Regions from separate parts of the Peribacillus sp. Bi134 genome, predicted to be linked through region 2. Evidence: predicted binding sites of a transcription regulator. Region 2 holds the regulator's gene; each other region holds the start of a gene.
The links. The regulator Rex, encoded in region 2, represses fermentation and respiration genes when NADH is low (regulators of the CRP and FNR family bind a similar motif). The targets are predictions, from matches to a motif close to TTGTGAAATATTTCACAA.
Positions count from the first base shown of each region.

Region 1: the regulator Rex is predicted to act here: its motif matches at 2,686-2,703, upstream of qoxA (cytochrome aa3 quinol oxidase subunit II).
Region 3: the regulator Rex is predicted to act here: its motif matches at 2,418-2,435, upstream of LQ188_RS10455 (lactate permease LctP family transporter).

Region 1 is NZ_CAKKLN010000008.1:267,345-272,561, reverse strand. It holds gene LQ188_RS19620 (trypsin-like peptidase domain-containing protein) at 1-1,205, shown strand, start outside; gene LQ188_RS19615 (hypothetical protein) at 1,462-1,776, shown strand; gene qoxA (cytochrome aa3 quinol oxidase subunit II) at 2,823-3,752, shown strand; gene qoxB (cytochrome aa3 quinol oxidase subunit I) at 3,826-5,217, shown strand, end outside.
Region 2 is NZ_CAKKLN010000013.1:4,272-9,488, reverse strand. It holds gene groL (chaperonin GroEL) at 1-1,000, opposite strand, end outside; gene groES (co-chaperone GroES) at 1,060-1,344, opposite strand; gene LQ188_RS24125 (type II CAAX endopeptidase family protein) at 1,678-2,403, shown strand; gene LQ188_RS24120 (YdiK family protein) at 2,400-2,612, shown strand; gene LQ188_RS24115 (redox-sensing transcriptional repressor Rex) at 2,642-3,301, opposite strand; gene moaC (cyclic pyranopterin monophosphate synthase MoaC) at 3,330-3,842, opposite strand; gene LQ188_RS24105 (ATP-binding cassette domain-containing protein) at 3,976-5,217, shown strand, end outside.
Region 3 is NZ_CAKKLN010000004.1:374,274-379,490, reverse strand. It holds gene LQ188_RS10460 (sugar diacid recognition domain-containing protein) at 1-628, opposite strand, end outside; gene LQ188_RS10455 (lactate permease LctP family transporter) at 703-2,391, opposite strand; gene LQ188_RS10450 (FadR/GntR family transcriptional regulator) at 2,646-3,365, shown strand; gene LQ188_RS10445 ((Fe-S)-binding protein) at 3,557-4,273, shown strand; gene LQ188_RS10440 (LutB/LldF family L-lactate oxidation iron-sulfur protein) at 4,298-5,217, shown strand, end outside.

The sequences.
Region 1 (5,217 bases), on a different contig from region 2:
GAGTAAAGGCAGAACGGAAAAAGGGTAAGTCTCTTTGGCTAACTAGCCTTGTTTCCGGAACGGTTGCTGCTATGGTTACATCGTCTGTATTTCTATTTGGCGGGGACTTTATAGGTCAAGGGAATAGTCCAGTGAATGAGTCAACCAAAACGGCAGGTGTACAGCAAACGGAAAGTGTTGAAAAGGATAAAAGTGTCACGGCGGAAAAGTTATCGACAAGTACGGATTCAAATGATAGGGCAGAGATGGTCGAATCAGCATCCAAATCGATAGTCGGGGTCGTGAATTTACAGGAGATGCAAAACCAGTACCCGTACCAGCAGCAAAGCACGGAGAGCGAAACGGTTGAAAGCGGCACCGGCTCAGGGGTCATCTATAAAAAAGCTGATGGGAAAGCCTATATCATCACGAACAATCATGTTATTGAAGGAGCTAAGGAAGTCGAAATTTCATTGTATGATGGACAAAAGGCAACGGCAACGGTTGTCGGGGCTGATGCTTTGACTGATTTAGCGGTGTTGACAATTGATGCCTCGAAAGCACCTGAGGGAATTAAATTCGGGAATTCCGATAGCATGCGTCCAGGAGAAGAAGTATTGGCAATTGGCAACCCACTTGGACTTGATTTTTCACGATCGGTTACACAAGGGATCGTCAGTGCGACCGGACGCTCCATTTCAGTCGATACCTCGGAAGGGGAGTGGGAACTTGATGTGCTTCAAACAGATGCAGCGATCAACCCCGGCAATAGCGGGGGTGCATTGATCAACACCGCTGGGGAAGTGATCGGCATAAACAGTTTGAAGATTTCCGAAAACGGTGTGGAAGGCTTAGGATTTGCCATACCAAGTAATGATGTGATTCCGATTGTTACGGAGCTAATTGAAAATGGAAAAATCACGCGCCCATATTTAGGAGTCAGCTTGGCCAGTATGGAAGAACTGCCGCAATATTACATTCAAAATGTTCCAGAAGCCGTAAAGTCCGGCGTAATGGTGACGAGTATAGAGGCGGGATCGGCTGCGGCGAATGGAGGGCTTAAGCAACAGGATATCATCGTTGAGATTGATGGAACGAAAATAAATACTCCCGCTGCATTAAGGAAGTACTTATATACAGATAAGAAAATCGGAGATAAAGTAAAGATTAAAGTATATCGAGGCACTGAAGAAAAAACGGTAACGATCACCTTGCAAAAACCATAGAATGAGGTAAGGCCCCTGATTATTCAACAGGGGTCTTTTATTGGAGTTTTTTTAATAGTATACAGTGGGCTAATATCGGAAAAAACAGATAGTGTATTTGCACTGTTTTGAAGTTTGTTCATGTAGTCTTGAATACCTAAAAGTGAATGGTGGCGCCTTCTATTTGTCAAGGTTTTCATCGTGAATATGTTAAAAAATAGAAAAGATTTGACAAATTTGTGAAATGTCATAAAATAGAAAGAAAGGGGATGAAATTATGGAAGCTAATCAGAAGATGTTAGATGCAGTGAAATGGGTATCGGGCACAGGTTGTGTAATCGGAATTATTATTTTTGCTTTAAGTTTCTTTGTAAGCGATTACAATAAGGATTATATATTCACCGCTGTTGGAATCGCCATCACATTAAGCGCAGCTGCCATTTTTCTAGTTGGTATATTTTTTGTCCTGACAGAGGAAATGGTAATGAATACACGTAAAGGCGAAAGAATTGAACCGGAAACGACTAAAATCATAAAAATGAAAACAAAGGCTAAAGCTCCAACAAACAGAAGTACAGAATTCAGTAACTAAAGCGAGGAATATAGCGCAATATACTGTTTTTCTAAACAAAACTAGTTGTTCTTTTACCTAACTTGCTGAATTTGAGTCAACTTGATCACAATTAATGAATGCGCTTTCATTTCATATTATCAGAATCGAATTATCGATTTGTTACATTTTAATTCAATATACTGCCACTCGTCATTGCCAAACACACGATGTGCTTGTACATCCAAACCAACTGCCTGCACGCCAGGAAGTCTCAATTACATTTTAAACAATATCTACGAGAAAAGGACACTTTTAAGAAGTCCTTTTTTTGTGGTTTTTTTTTATGTACTTTTAATTGAAAATTCAAAAGGGAAAGGGATACAGGTATCAATATGGGGTTATTGAGCAGTGGTTTTGCTAAAGGCAGATTTGATAGCAAACCTGAATTACTTACTACGCTTTTGCTACACGGCTGTTTAAAAATACTGACAGGGCATAAGGATTGCAAAAAGAACCCAATTTCATTTCAACTCGTTGTTTCCTTATATATATATAATATTGACCTGTGTTGGTTCATAAGGGTATTGAAGCATGGAGACAACATCGTGTCCCATGTGTCTACCATTTACCAACCTCCTTGGCCGAGTGAAAAAAATCCGGTTTAAATCATGGTATCTAACGATAAATACCTAATTGACAAGATAGGTAATATAATTCATAATCTTTAAGAGTTTTGAGGCAATATACACGGTGACTATAATGTGAAATTTTTATTTCATTATATTAGAGTAATATTAAATGGAAAGAGGATCGGTACTATTTGTAATCCTGCACTGATAAGTGAATTTTCAAAGGCAAGATATGAAACATTTATTATATTTCATTTGCTGAAGATTTTCGAACATTTCAGTTCATTTACCATCTTCTTACTGCTCTTTAATGAACTTTATGTGACAGATGTCACTTTGTATTGTCTTTTTTTAGACTTGGGATTAATATTGGTATGTCGGGGTTTGTGAACATGGTAACACTTTGTCCGAATAATTACCAATTGGAATTTTATTATGTAAGAAAGGGGTAGTACTATGAAAATAAAATGGGCTCTATTAACTATACTTTTTACTATTGCCACTGTGCTAACCGGTTGCGATAACCCATTAATGGTCTTGGACCCTAAAGGGCCAGTAGCTGCAACACAAGCAGATGTTATTATGATTTCGATATGGACAATGGCCTTTGTCGTCCTTGTCGTTATGGTACTGTATATCTTCATGATAATGAAATATCGTGCTTCCAAACAACGTGATGATTATGAACCGCCTCATATTGAAGGAAGTAAGGTTCTTGAAATAATTTGGGTTGCGATCCCAATTCTAATCGTCGCTTTCCTATCCGTTGTTACTGTTAAAACAACAAATGAAGTTGAGGCAACACCTAAAGGATACGGTGATCAAGAACCTTTAATTATTTACGCTTCATCTTCAAACTGGAAGTGGCACTTTAGTTATCCGGAAGAAGATATCGAAACAGTCAACTATCTGTTTTTACCTACTAACCGACCAATTGAATTTAAACTTTACTCATTCGGTCCAATCTCAAGTTTCTGGATTCCGCAACTTGGAGGACAAAAATACGCGATGTCGGACATGGTTAATACGTTGCACTTAGCAGCTGATGTACCAGGAGAGTATATGGGTCGAAATTCAAACTTCAGTGGTTCAGGTTTTGCTCAGCAAACTTTCAACGTTAATGTACTATCTGCAGAGGAATACGATAAGTGGGTAGATGAAATTAAAGCTACTGCTAAACCGATTACTGAGAAAAAATTCAATGAATTGTTAAAACCTGGTCATGTGGGACAATCCACTTACACTGGAACTCACTTAGAGTTTTCTCCAGCTCCTGAAGGGGAAAATGCTGGTCATGACCACGGATCTTCTGATACGGAAGAAAATGATTCCAAGGATTCACACGATGAACATTCAGAACACAGCAACATGAATCATGATCACTAAGAATTAATTTCGTTCGATAAAACAACTAGGTTTACAAGATAAGGAATATTTTCCTGAAAGGAGTCACAAAAGTATGGATTACTTTGATCGATTTGCCGTACCTCATCCAAGTCCTGCGATTTATGCATCCATGGTTGCCATTGGGTTAACTATGATTGCGGTTGTTGCCGGAATTACCTATTTTAAAAAATGGGGTTACTTATGGCGTGAGTGGTTAACAACGGTTGACCATAAACGTATTGGTATCATGTACATCTTGGCAGCACTGCTTATGCTCTTCCGTGGTGGCGTGGATGCTCTTATGATGCGTGCTCAAACGGCTATTCCAGATAACGGTCTTTTGGATGGACAGCATTATAATGAGGTATTTACAACACACGGGGTCGTCATGATCCTGTTCATGGCTATGCCATTTATCATTGGGTTAATGAACATTGTCACACCATTGCAAATTGGAGCGCGTGACGTAGCATTCCCACGTCTGAACGCAGTAAGCTTCTGGTTATTCTTCATGGGGGCAATGCTATTTAACATCTCTTTCGTAGTCGGTGGTTCTCCTGATGCAGGTTGGACATCTTACTTCCCGCTGGCAAGTAACGATTTCAGTGAATCAGTAGGTTCGAACTATTACGCGATTGCAATTCAAATAGCTGGTATCGGTACATTACTGACTGGTATCAACTTTATCGTAACAATCTTGAAAATGAGAGCACCTGGCATGAACTTAATGAAAATGCCAATGTTCACATGGTCTATCTTGATCACAAACTTCATTATCGTTTTCGCTTTCCCTGTATTGACAGTGGCACTTGCGTTGATGACAATGGATCGTCTATTCGGAACTCAATTCTTTACGATGGCCAATGGCGGTAGCGATATGCTTTGGGCGAACTTGTTCTGGGTTTGGGGACATCCTGAAGTTTATATAGTAATTCTTCCGGCTTTCGGTATTTACAGTGAAATCATTTCGACATTTGCACGTCGTAACCTGTACGGGTATAATTCGATGGTTATCTCCATGGTAGCTATTTCTACTCTATCTTTCATTGTATGGGCTCACCATTTCTATACAATGGGTCACGGTGCAATGGTTAATGGTATCTTCTCGATTACCACGATGGCAATTGCCGTCCCGACCGGTGTTAAGATTTTCAACTGGTTGTTCACACTTTGGAAAGGTAAAATCGTTTTTACCGTTCCGATGCTATACTCTTTAGCTTTCATTCCGATTTTCACGCTCGGTGGGGTAACAGGGGTCATGCTTGCAATGGCAAGTGCTGACTACCAATACCATAATACAATGTTCTTAGTAGCTCACTTCCACTACGTTTTAATCCCTGGTACTGTATTTGCCGTACTTGCTGGTTTCACGTACTGGTGGCCAAAAATGTTCGGTTTCATGTTGAGCGAAAAAATTGGGAAATGGTCGTTCTGGTTCATTACAATCGGCTTTAATGTTACATTC
Region 2 (5,217 bases):
CTCCTTCAACGATCGTTGTATTTTCTTTTGTAACAACCACTTTAGACGCACGGCCTAATGAATCGATTGTTGCAGATTTAAGGTCAAGACCGATTTCTTCAGTGATTACTTCGCCGCCTGTAAGAGCTGCGATGTCTTCAAGCATTGCTTTACGACGGTCACCGAATCCAGGAGCTTTAACCGCAACAGCGTTGAATGTTCCACGAAGTTTGTTCACAACAAGAGTTGCAAGCGCTTCGCCTTCTACATCTTCAGCAATCAATAATAGCGGTTTACCTTGTTGTACAACTTGCTCAAGTACAGGAAGGATTTCTTGGATATTCGTGATTTTTTTATCTGTGATCAAGATATATGGATTTTCTAGTACAGCTTCCATTTTATCTGAATCAGTAACCATGTATGGAGATGCATATCCGCGATCGAACTGCATACCTTCTACTACGTCCAATTCAGTTGTGAAACCTTTAGACTCTTCGATTGTGATGACGCCGTCGTTACCAACGCGCTCCATTGCTTCCGCAATCAGTTGGCCGACTTCTTCATCAGCTGAAGAGATGGCAGCAACTTGTGCGATAGATTCTTTGTTTTCAACAGGTTGGGAAATGGCTTTCAATTCTGCGATTGCAGTATTGACCGCTTTCTCGATTCCTTTACGGATACCCATTGGGTTAGCACCAGCTGTTACGTTTTTAAGACCTTCGCGGATCATCGCTTGTGCAAGAACCGTTGCAGTCGTTGTACCGTCACCAGCTACGTCGTTTGTTTTGCTTGCTACTTCAGCAACCAATTTCGCACCCATGTTTTCGAATGCATCTTCCAATTCGATTTCTTTAGCGATCGTCACACCGTCATTAGTGATAAGCGGTGAACCGAATTTTTTCTCAAGAACCACGTTACGACCTTTTGGTCCAAGCGTTACTTTAACTGCATCTGCAAGTGCGTCCACACCACGAAGCATGGAGCGGCGAGCTTCTTCACTAAATTTAATTTCTTTAGCCATTTATAAGTACCTCCCTAAAATTTTAAGAAAATTTTCGTTCAGTTAAGTATGATGTATAATTAGCCGATAACAGCTAGAATGTCGCTTTCACGTAAAATTAAGTATTCAGTGTTTTCGTATTTAACTTCAGTACCTGCATATTTTGAGAAGATAATTAGATCGCCTTGGGCAACCTCTAAAGCAACACGTTCGCCATTTTCAAGGACACGGCCAGTACCAACTGCTACTACCTTACCTTCTTGTGGCTTTTCTTTAGCAGTATCAGGAAGAACAATACCGCTTGCAGTTTTTTCTTCAGTTTGAACTAGTTCAATAATAACGCGATCACCTAATGGTTTTAACAAGTGAAACAACCTCCTCATATTCTCTTGATAATTTGTTACATGATTATTAGCACTCTTCATCATCGAGTGCTAACACATTTATAATATTAAATAAACCGAGCCTTTTTTGCAAGTATCTTATTGAAAATTTTTTATTAATTTCTGATAAATTACGGGTAAACTACTTTAGCATAATGATTTCCTTAACAAAGTTATTTAAATGTTTCGTTAGGGGTACCTTTAAGTGGTGTTCTGCCTCAATTTTTGATACCATTTTGGAGTATGCGTTTATAGCTTGTCCCCATATCAGGAACGTTCCGAGCGGATGGGTGACTATAAAAGGAGTTTTCATTTTTGAAAAAGGAATATTGGTTCGTCATCATCACTTATATTGCCATGCAATTATCCAGTATTGTTGGGGTACCCATTTTCATGCTGATCGGGTCTTATACCGGAATGCCGGCTGATGAACTCCAAGTGAAATCTGCAGCATACTGGATAGTTTTCAGTTTTCTCACTGCTTTATTCTTGATTCTTTTTTTAATGAGAAAAGATATGAGGGAAAAGTTGGACACGCGAAATCAAACTTCCGTTTCCATGTCCATATTATGGGCAATTGCAGGAGTGTTCATGGCTCTTTTTGCGCAAAGCATTGCCGGCAGCATTGAACAAATGCTTGGGGTGGAGTCTGAATCTGAAAATACGCAGCAACTCATTTCACTCATTTACAAAGTCCCCATGGTCATTTTCGTCACTTCAGTAATTGGACCTATATTGGAAGAATTAATTTTCCGAAAAATCATTTTCGGATCACTTCATAAACGCTTTAACTTCTTTATTTCAGCTTTAATCAGCTCAGTTATTTTCGGCTTGGCGCATGGTGAATTTGAACATCTTCTTTTATATACGGCAATGGGCTTCACTTTTGCTTTCCTTTATGCAAAAACAGGCCGCATTCTCGTATCAATGAGCGCTCATATTGCGATGAATACGCTTGTTATCATCCTTCAAGTGGTATATCGGGAGGATATAGAGAAGATGATGGATACTGCACAGGCCTTCATCGGAGGTTTATTATGAAACGTCAATCACCCTTATTCATGGGCATCATCTATGCAGGCTTAGGAGCTCTTTTTACCGCTATCGCGATTCAAACCGTCAATTCTTCTGGATGGGGACTCTTCGCCTACATACTTGTCCTCATTGCGACTCTTGACTTTGGATCGGGCTTACGCATGATCATGCTGCACTTTAAGATTAAAGCCGCACAAAAAAATAAGAAAAAATAAAAAAACGCTGCAAAGATGCAGCGTTTTTTTCATTCCTCCAAGGCGGCTTCTTCCACTACCGGATAATGTTTCAGGAAGTAGATGAGCGACTGAAGCTCCACGGCCAGGTCAATATGGTGAACCCTTATGGATGGAGGCACGGTCAGCCTTGCAGGTGTAAAATTCAATATTCCTTTTATATCAGCTTTGACTAGACGATCGGTTATCGTCTGGGCTACCTGTGCAGGCACGGTCAATATAGCTGCAGTGATATTATTTTCCTGCAATAACGTATCGATTTGATCCATATGATAGATGGGCACATCAGCTATCCGCTTGCCGACTTTTTCTTCAGAAACTTCGAAAGCCATTTCAATTTTTGTATTATTATTTTTCATGAAATTGTAATTTAAAAAAGCGGTTCCTAAATTTCCTACCCCTATTAAAGCGACTTTGGTCAATTCATCTTGATCTAGTGTTTTTCTAAAGAAGGATAATAAATAATTGACATTGTAGCCGTAGCCTTTTTTCCCAAGCGCGCCAAAGTAGGAAAAATCACGGCGTATGGTGGCAGAATCCACTTTTACAGCTTCGCTTAGCTCTGCCGAGGAAACTCTTTGTTTGCCTGAGGAATGTAAGTTCTTTAAAAATCGATAATACAATGGTAACCTTTTGGCTGTTGCCTGCGGTATCTTTGGGTCATGGTTCATTGTTCTTCCCCGCCTTCACACATGCTTTTCAACTTAATTCTCTATCTGTTTGTTTTACTTGTCTTTTATAATCGTTACTGGAAACTCCGCCTGTTTTCTCCACTAGGAATGTAGGCCCGATCACCATTCCCTTGTCAATGGCCTTACACATGTCATAAACAGTCAAGGCAGTCACGGATGCAGCTGTTAACGCTTCCATTTCCACACCTGTACTCCCTTTTGTCTTAGCTTCCGTTTCAATCCTAAGTCTGTATCCTTGTTCCTCTTTTTCCCACTCAAAGGCTATATTGACCCCTTGCAGAGCAATGGGATGGCACATCGGAATGATATTGGATGTATTTTTGCTGGCCATTATTCCTGCAACCTGTGCAACAGCCAGTACATCACCTTTTTTCATTTTCTGGTTCGTGACCAATTCATATATTTCATCATTCAATAAAATGCTCGATTGAGCTACTGCCGTCCGGGTTGTTTCAGGCTTAGCACTCACATCGACCATTTTGGCCCTGCCCTGTTCATTAAAATGCGTTAAGTCTCCCATTTAAGTAACCCCTCCTAAATCATACACTATTATTCCACTTTATGTAACAGCTTTTGTTTTACCATGGAACCAAGCTGTTGCCGATAATAACTAAAATACGTTACACTATCTATAATCAATTGAGGTGAAATCTATGATTTTATTACAAATCAATCAACTATCGAAATATTATGGAGCTGAACTTATTTTATCAAATATGAAGCTCGAAGTTCAAAATAAAGATCGAATTGCACTTGTCGGCCGTAATGGCGCCGGAAAATCGACTCTGCTAAAAATCATAGCCGGGAAGATTTCCCATGATGGCGGTGAAATTATCAAACCAAAAGGCGTCACAATCGGCTATATGGCCCAGGATACGGGATTGGAATCCGAACTGACCATTTGGGATGAGATGCTGACGGTATTCACGGACCTTATAGAGCAGGAAAAGGAACTGCGTCGCCTTGAAGCTGATATGACCAGACCTGACATCTTTGAAAACGAAACGGTTTACCAAAAAGTGCTGAATGAATACGACACTTTGATGGTGGCATTCAAAGAGAAGGGCGGTTATCAATATGAAGCGGATATCCGTTCCGTATTGCATGGGCTTCAGTTTGCTGACTTTGACTATTCTACCCCAATTTCCACATTAAGCGGCGGGCAAAAAACAAGGCTTGCATTAGGAAAGCTGCTTTTAAGGAAACCGGATATATTGATTCTGGATGAGCCGACGAACCATTTGGATATTGAAACCCTATCTTGGCTTGAACAATATTTACAAGGGTACCAGGGAGCTGTGCTCATTGTTTCCCATGACCGCTATTTTTTAGATAAAGTAGTAAACCTGGTATATGAGATTTCCCGGAATAACATGAAAAAATACTATGGTAATTATAGTTCTTACCTAGAGGGAAAAGCGGAAGATTATGAGCGGGACATGAAACTGTTCGAGAAGCAGCAAGGGGAAATCGAAAAGCTTCGCGACTTTGTCCAACGTAATATCACAAGGGCTTCGACCACGAAAAGAGCACAAAGCAGACGCAAGCAGCTCGAAAAGATGGATGTTTTGGACAAGCCGCAAGGGGATGAAAAATCCGCGAATTTTTCTTTCCAGATTGAAAGGCAAAGCGGAAATGAAGTACTCCACCTCCAGGACTTGGCTATCGGATACGAAGGGGAAACGGTATCAAGGAATATAAATTCCCGGATGACAAAGGGAGAGAGCATAGCTCTTGTTGGCCCAAATGGAGTTGGAAAATCAACTTTATTGAAAACGATCATTTCTAAGCTGCCTGCACTTTCTGGGGAATTCCGTTTTGGAACGAACGTAGAAGTCAGCTACTACGATCAAGAACAGGCTAACCTTGTTTCCAATAAACGCGTACTCAATGAA
Region 3 (5,217 bases), on a different contig from region 2:
AATCGGCTATTGAAAGAATGACGAATTGGTTCCTCCCCCAACGGACTGCGATGTCATTGGGATGCTGCTGGCTTATGTAAATCTGAAGCGTTCTCCATACATGAGGTTCAATGATTTCCTCAGTCTTGAATTCCCCAAGAGTGATGATTCGGTCTGCATGAACATCGACCCCAAGCAACTTGGCCTTCTGAAGGAAATGTTCATTGAACGTCTGCAGCTGATGCCATTCAAATACAAAGAATTCCATCAGACGTGATTGGGATTCTGCTTGTTCGAAATGATAGCTTTCCTGAATGAACATCTCCGTCATCTTTTTTAATAGTTCCGCATAAGGGGAAACATGTTTGGGGTCACCTGTAATTCCAATGACACAAACGGCTTCCTGGTTGAAGAAAATAGGTAGGTTTATACCTGCCTTCACTCCTTTCCAACTTCGTTCATCCTGTTTGTTGATGATCAATTTCTCACGATTGTTGAAAGCGTGGATGGCTCCTTCATGATAAGATCCAATACGGCTGCTGTCGGTGCTGGCGATAATTGTGCCAGCATGATCAATAATGATGATTTCCTCTTCAATCAGTTTCCGAACCTCATGAACCAATTTCCCTGCCACAGCTGCCAATTGCATTATATGTCCTCCTTTTTTGTATGGGCTTGAAAAATATTTCGAGGCTCCCCTATGAAAAGGGAGCCTCATTCTACTTATGGAATCATCCAGGAAAGGACGCCATTTTGCAAGAAGGTAATCACACAAACAAGCAGCAATAAGAAAAGACTATGTTTGAGCGTGAATCTCAATAATTCCGATTCCCTGCCCGCCAAGCCAACGGCAGCACATGCAATCGCTATCGATTGTGGTGAGATCATCTTTCCGGTGACCCCTCCGGAAGAGTTCGCCGCCAGCGCCAGCACCGGTTCCATCCCAACTTTAAGAGCGGTCACTTTCTGCAGACTGCCAAATAAGAGGTTTGCTGATGTATCCGATCCGGTAATGAACACCCCTAGCCAGCCGAGAACCGGTGCGAAGAACGGAAATAAATCACCCGATTTTGCAAGGGTCATCCCTAATGTTGTCGACATTCCTGAAGAATTCGTCACGTAGGCAAAGGCCACCACGGTAGAAATCATCAAGATGGGCTTTGCCAACTCTTTCATCGCTTCAACAAAGGTGCTATAAAAGTCTTTTGCAGACATGTGTGCGATGAACTTCGTTACGATTGCAGCCAGTAAAATGGCAGTCCCGGCTGCCCCGAGCAGTTCTATTTTATAGAAAGCCGCAATCTGCAATCCATTGCTTCCGATTATCTCATTATGCAGACCTGGGACTTCGATTTGGAAGGTTAATAGCTTCCCGATTTCATTGATTGCGCCAAGCAGCACATTGGTGCCTTCATAATGTCCGGAGAGTGCCGGCTTTATTGGGTTCATCCCCCATATTGTTATGAAAAGCGTTAACAGAAGGAATGGTGACCAAGCATGGAATATCTGCCATTTCGAGTATTTTGTCTCCGCTTCGGCTGTATATAAAGGTTCGACAGTGGCTGCCGTTTCCTCGGAGGCAAAGCGAAAGATCGTTTTAGGTTTCCAGAATTTAAGGAAGATTGCCAATGCAAATAGTGACACTAACGCGGAAAGGATGTCCGGTAGTTCGGGCCCAAGAAAATTTGAACTTAAGTACTGTGTGATGGCAAAGGAAAATCCGGAAACCAAAATTGCCGGCAGGACTTCAAGCGACCTTTTCCACCCAGTCATTATTAAAATGAGATAAAGCGGAATGAAAGCCGAAAGGAATGGCAATTGGCGGCCGACCATTTTTGAGATCTCCATGGCGGCTATGCCAGTAGGGCCTTCCATGGCGATAATCGGTATTCCAACTGCCCCGAATGCTACCGGAGCGGTATTCGCGATCAAACAAATTCCGGCTGCATATAGCGGGTTAAATCCGAGACCGACCAAAAGCGCAGCCGAAATGGCAACAGGTGCTCCAAATCCCGCGGCACCTTCTAAAAATGCCCCGAAAGAAAATGCCACCAATAATGCCTGGAGACGGCGGTCTTCCGTAAGCGAAAGCACTGAAGAACGAATGATATTGAATTGTCCGCTTTTAACAGTCATTTTGTACAAAAATACGGAAGTGATGATTATCCATCCGATTGGGAGCAGCCCATATACGGCTCCCTGTGAAGCAGACATCACTGCTTTTCCTGCAGGCATTCCGTATATCAATACAGCCACTGCAAGAGCTACAAGCAAAGTGGTTATACCTGCAATGTAACCTTTCATACGTTTGATGGTAAGTGCCCAGAAAAAGTAAAGAATTGGAATGAGTGCGGCAAGAGATGATAAAACTAAATTATCGGTGATCGGCGTAAAGTTTTGTGTCCATGTCATTCATTTCGACTCCATTTTCTATAGATTTTTTAAAAAATTCAGAAATCAATCGCTAATTGAAACCCCTTACATACCGAAATATTCAAAGTCATCAGATGACTTGATGAGTACTCATTAAAATTAAATGATTGAAAATATAAAATCAAGATTTTTTTTATTTTTTGTTGATTTTTCACCCTTCTGGAAGTGTCATATAGCATTTGTGTTATATAATATTAATCAGAGAAACTCATAGAAAATAGAGGTGCTACTACTTGGTATATAAAAAAATAAAGCCGAAAAAAATTTATGAAGAAGTCAGCGATGAACTTTATGAAATGATTCGGTCAGGCAGCCTGAAACCAGGTGAACAATTGGATTCGATTCAGCAGCTTGCGGAAAATTTCCAAGTCGGGCGCCCGGCCATCCGTGAAGCATTAAGTGCATTGAGTTCAATGGGTCTTATTGAAATAAAACAAGGTGAAGGAACATTCGTTAAAACCTTCGACCCCGCCATCATGAACCACCCCTTGTCTGCCGCCCTTTTGATGGATCAAGACAATATCAAGCATTTACTGGAAGTTCGGAAAATACTTGAGTCCGGTACGGCAGAAGTGGCAGCGAAAAAAAGAACGGAAGAAAACCTTATCGAACTCAAGGACAGGCTTTTTAATATGGAAAAGGTATCAGATGATGAAGAACTTAGTGATAAAGCGGATATCGCCTTCCATGTTGCAGTGGCAAACGCATCACAAAATGAGCTGCTGATTACATTGATGAACCATGTTTCAGAATTAATGACGGAAAAGATGCGTGATATCCGTCGGGTTGCGCTTTATTCCGAAGAGATGACACTTAAGCAGCTTTATCAGCAGCATGTCAGGATTTATGATGCAATCTTGGCACAGGATGAAGACGGAGCCCGCAGTGCCATGCTGTTTCACCTTCAAAGCGTCGAGGAATCACTGGACCGGGTCATCCAAAAAAATCAGTAAAAGCATAGTTGACCTTTCATTAATTTCAAAAATACCCTATACAAAAAAGGATAAAATTGATATATTATTTTGAAAACGATTATCTCATTTAAAAAATCATGGAAATTGGTATATTCTCTAAACCATTTCCTTTTTCCATTTTCTAGTCATCAGATGACCTGTTAACTTATTTGAAATAGGAGGAGTTCAGATTGAAAGTTACTCTCTTTGCAACATGTTTAGTCGATTTGTTTCAATCCAATGTCGGCAAAGCGACAGTGGAGCTACTCGAGAGATTAGGCTGTGAGATCGATTTCCCGGAATCCCAGATATGCTGCGGACAGCCGGCATATAATAGCGGGTATACGAAGGAATCGAAGGAAGCCATGAAAAAGATGATTAAAACGTTCGCGGATGCTGAATACATCGTAACCCCTTCCGGTTCCTGTGCAGCGATGTTCAAGGAATATCCGGCCCTATTCAAAGGGGATGCCGAATGGGAAAAGAAAGCGGCATCATTAGCGGCTAAAACATATGAATTGACCCAATTCATCGTGGATGTCTTAAAAGTGACCGACGTCGGGGCGACCCTTAAGGGAAAGGCCACTTATCATACTTCATGCCATATGACACGGCTGCTTAAGGTCAAGGAAGCACCTGCCATTTTGTTAAGCCATGTCAGGGGGCTGGAAATGACACCACTTCCGGATGCCCAAAACTGCTGCGGGTTCGGGGGAACCTTTTCGGTCAAGATGGGTGACATTTCCGGGCAGATGGTCGAGGAGAAAGTCTGCAATATTGAAGATACCGGGGCAGATTTTTTAATCGGCGGGGATGCAGGATGTTTGATGAATATCGGCGGGCGGATCCAAAGGAAGGGGCAACCGGTGCAAGTGCTTCATATTGCGGAAGTCCTGAATAGTATTTAAAGAAAGCGAGGAGGGGAAAAAATTATGGCTATGAAAACCAGCTCTGCCAAGTTTAAAGACCGGGTGGATGAAGGAATACATAATGATTTTATGCGATTGGCCGTATCGAGTGCCCAAGAACGATTACACGGACGGCGGCTGACTGCCGTTGATGAATTGGGAAGCTGGGAGGATTGGCGTTCCCTTGGGGAAGAAATCAGGCAGCATGTGCTTAGTAACCTTGATTTCTATTTGCACCAGCTCGCAGAAAATGTTTCGAAAAGAGGCGGTCATGTCTTCTTCGCTCAAACGGCTGAAGAAGCAAGCGGTTACATCAAGGATGTTATTGTAAAAAAGAATGCCAAAAAGGTCGTGAAATCCAAATCGATGGTCACGGAAGAGATCAATTTGAATGCCACTCTTGAGGCAGTTGGCCTCGATGTCGTTGAAACGGACCTTGGTGAATACATTTTACAAGTGGATGATCATGATCCCCCTTCCCATATCGTCGCACCTGCTCTCCATAAAAATAAGGAGCAGATTAGGGATGTTTTTAAAGAAAAGCTTGCATATACGCAAACTGAAAAGCCGGAAGAGCTTACCGCCCATGTCCGGGGCATTCTGCGGAAAGATTTCTTAAGCGCCGATGTGGGCATTACCGGCTGTAATTTTGCGATTGCGGAAACGGGCTCGATCGGTTTGGTGACGAATGAAGGAAATGCAGATTTGGTCACCGCCCTCCCAAAAACGCAAATCACCGTGATGGGAATGGAACGGCTTGTACCTACATTCGATGAATTCGAAGTCCTTGTCAGCTTATTGACAAGAAGCGCTGTCGGCCAAAGATTGACCAGTTACATCACCGCACTTACCGGTCCGCGTGATGAAGGTGATGTAGACGGACCCGAGGAGTTTCACCTTGTGATCGTGGATAATGGACGCTCCTCCATCTTGGGAACTGAGTT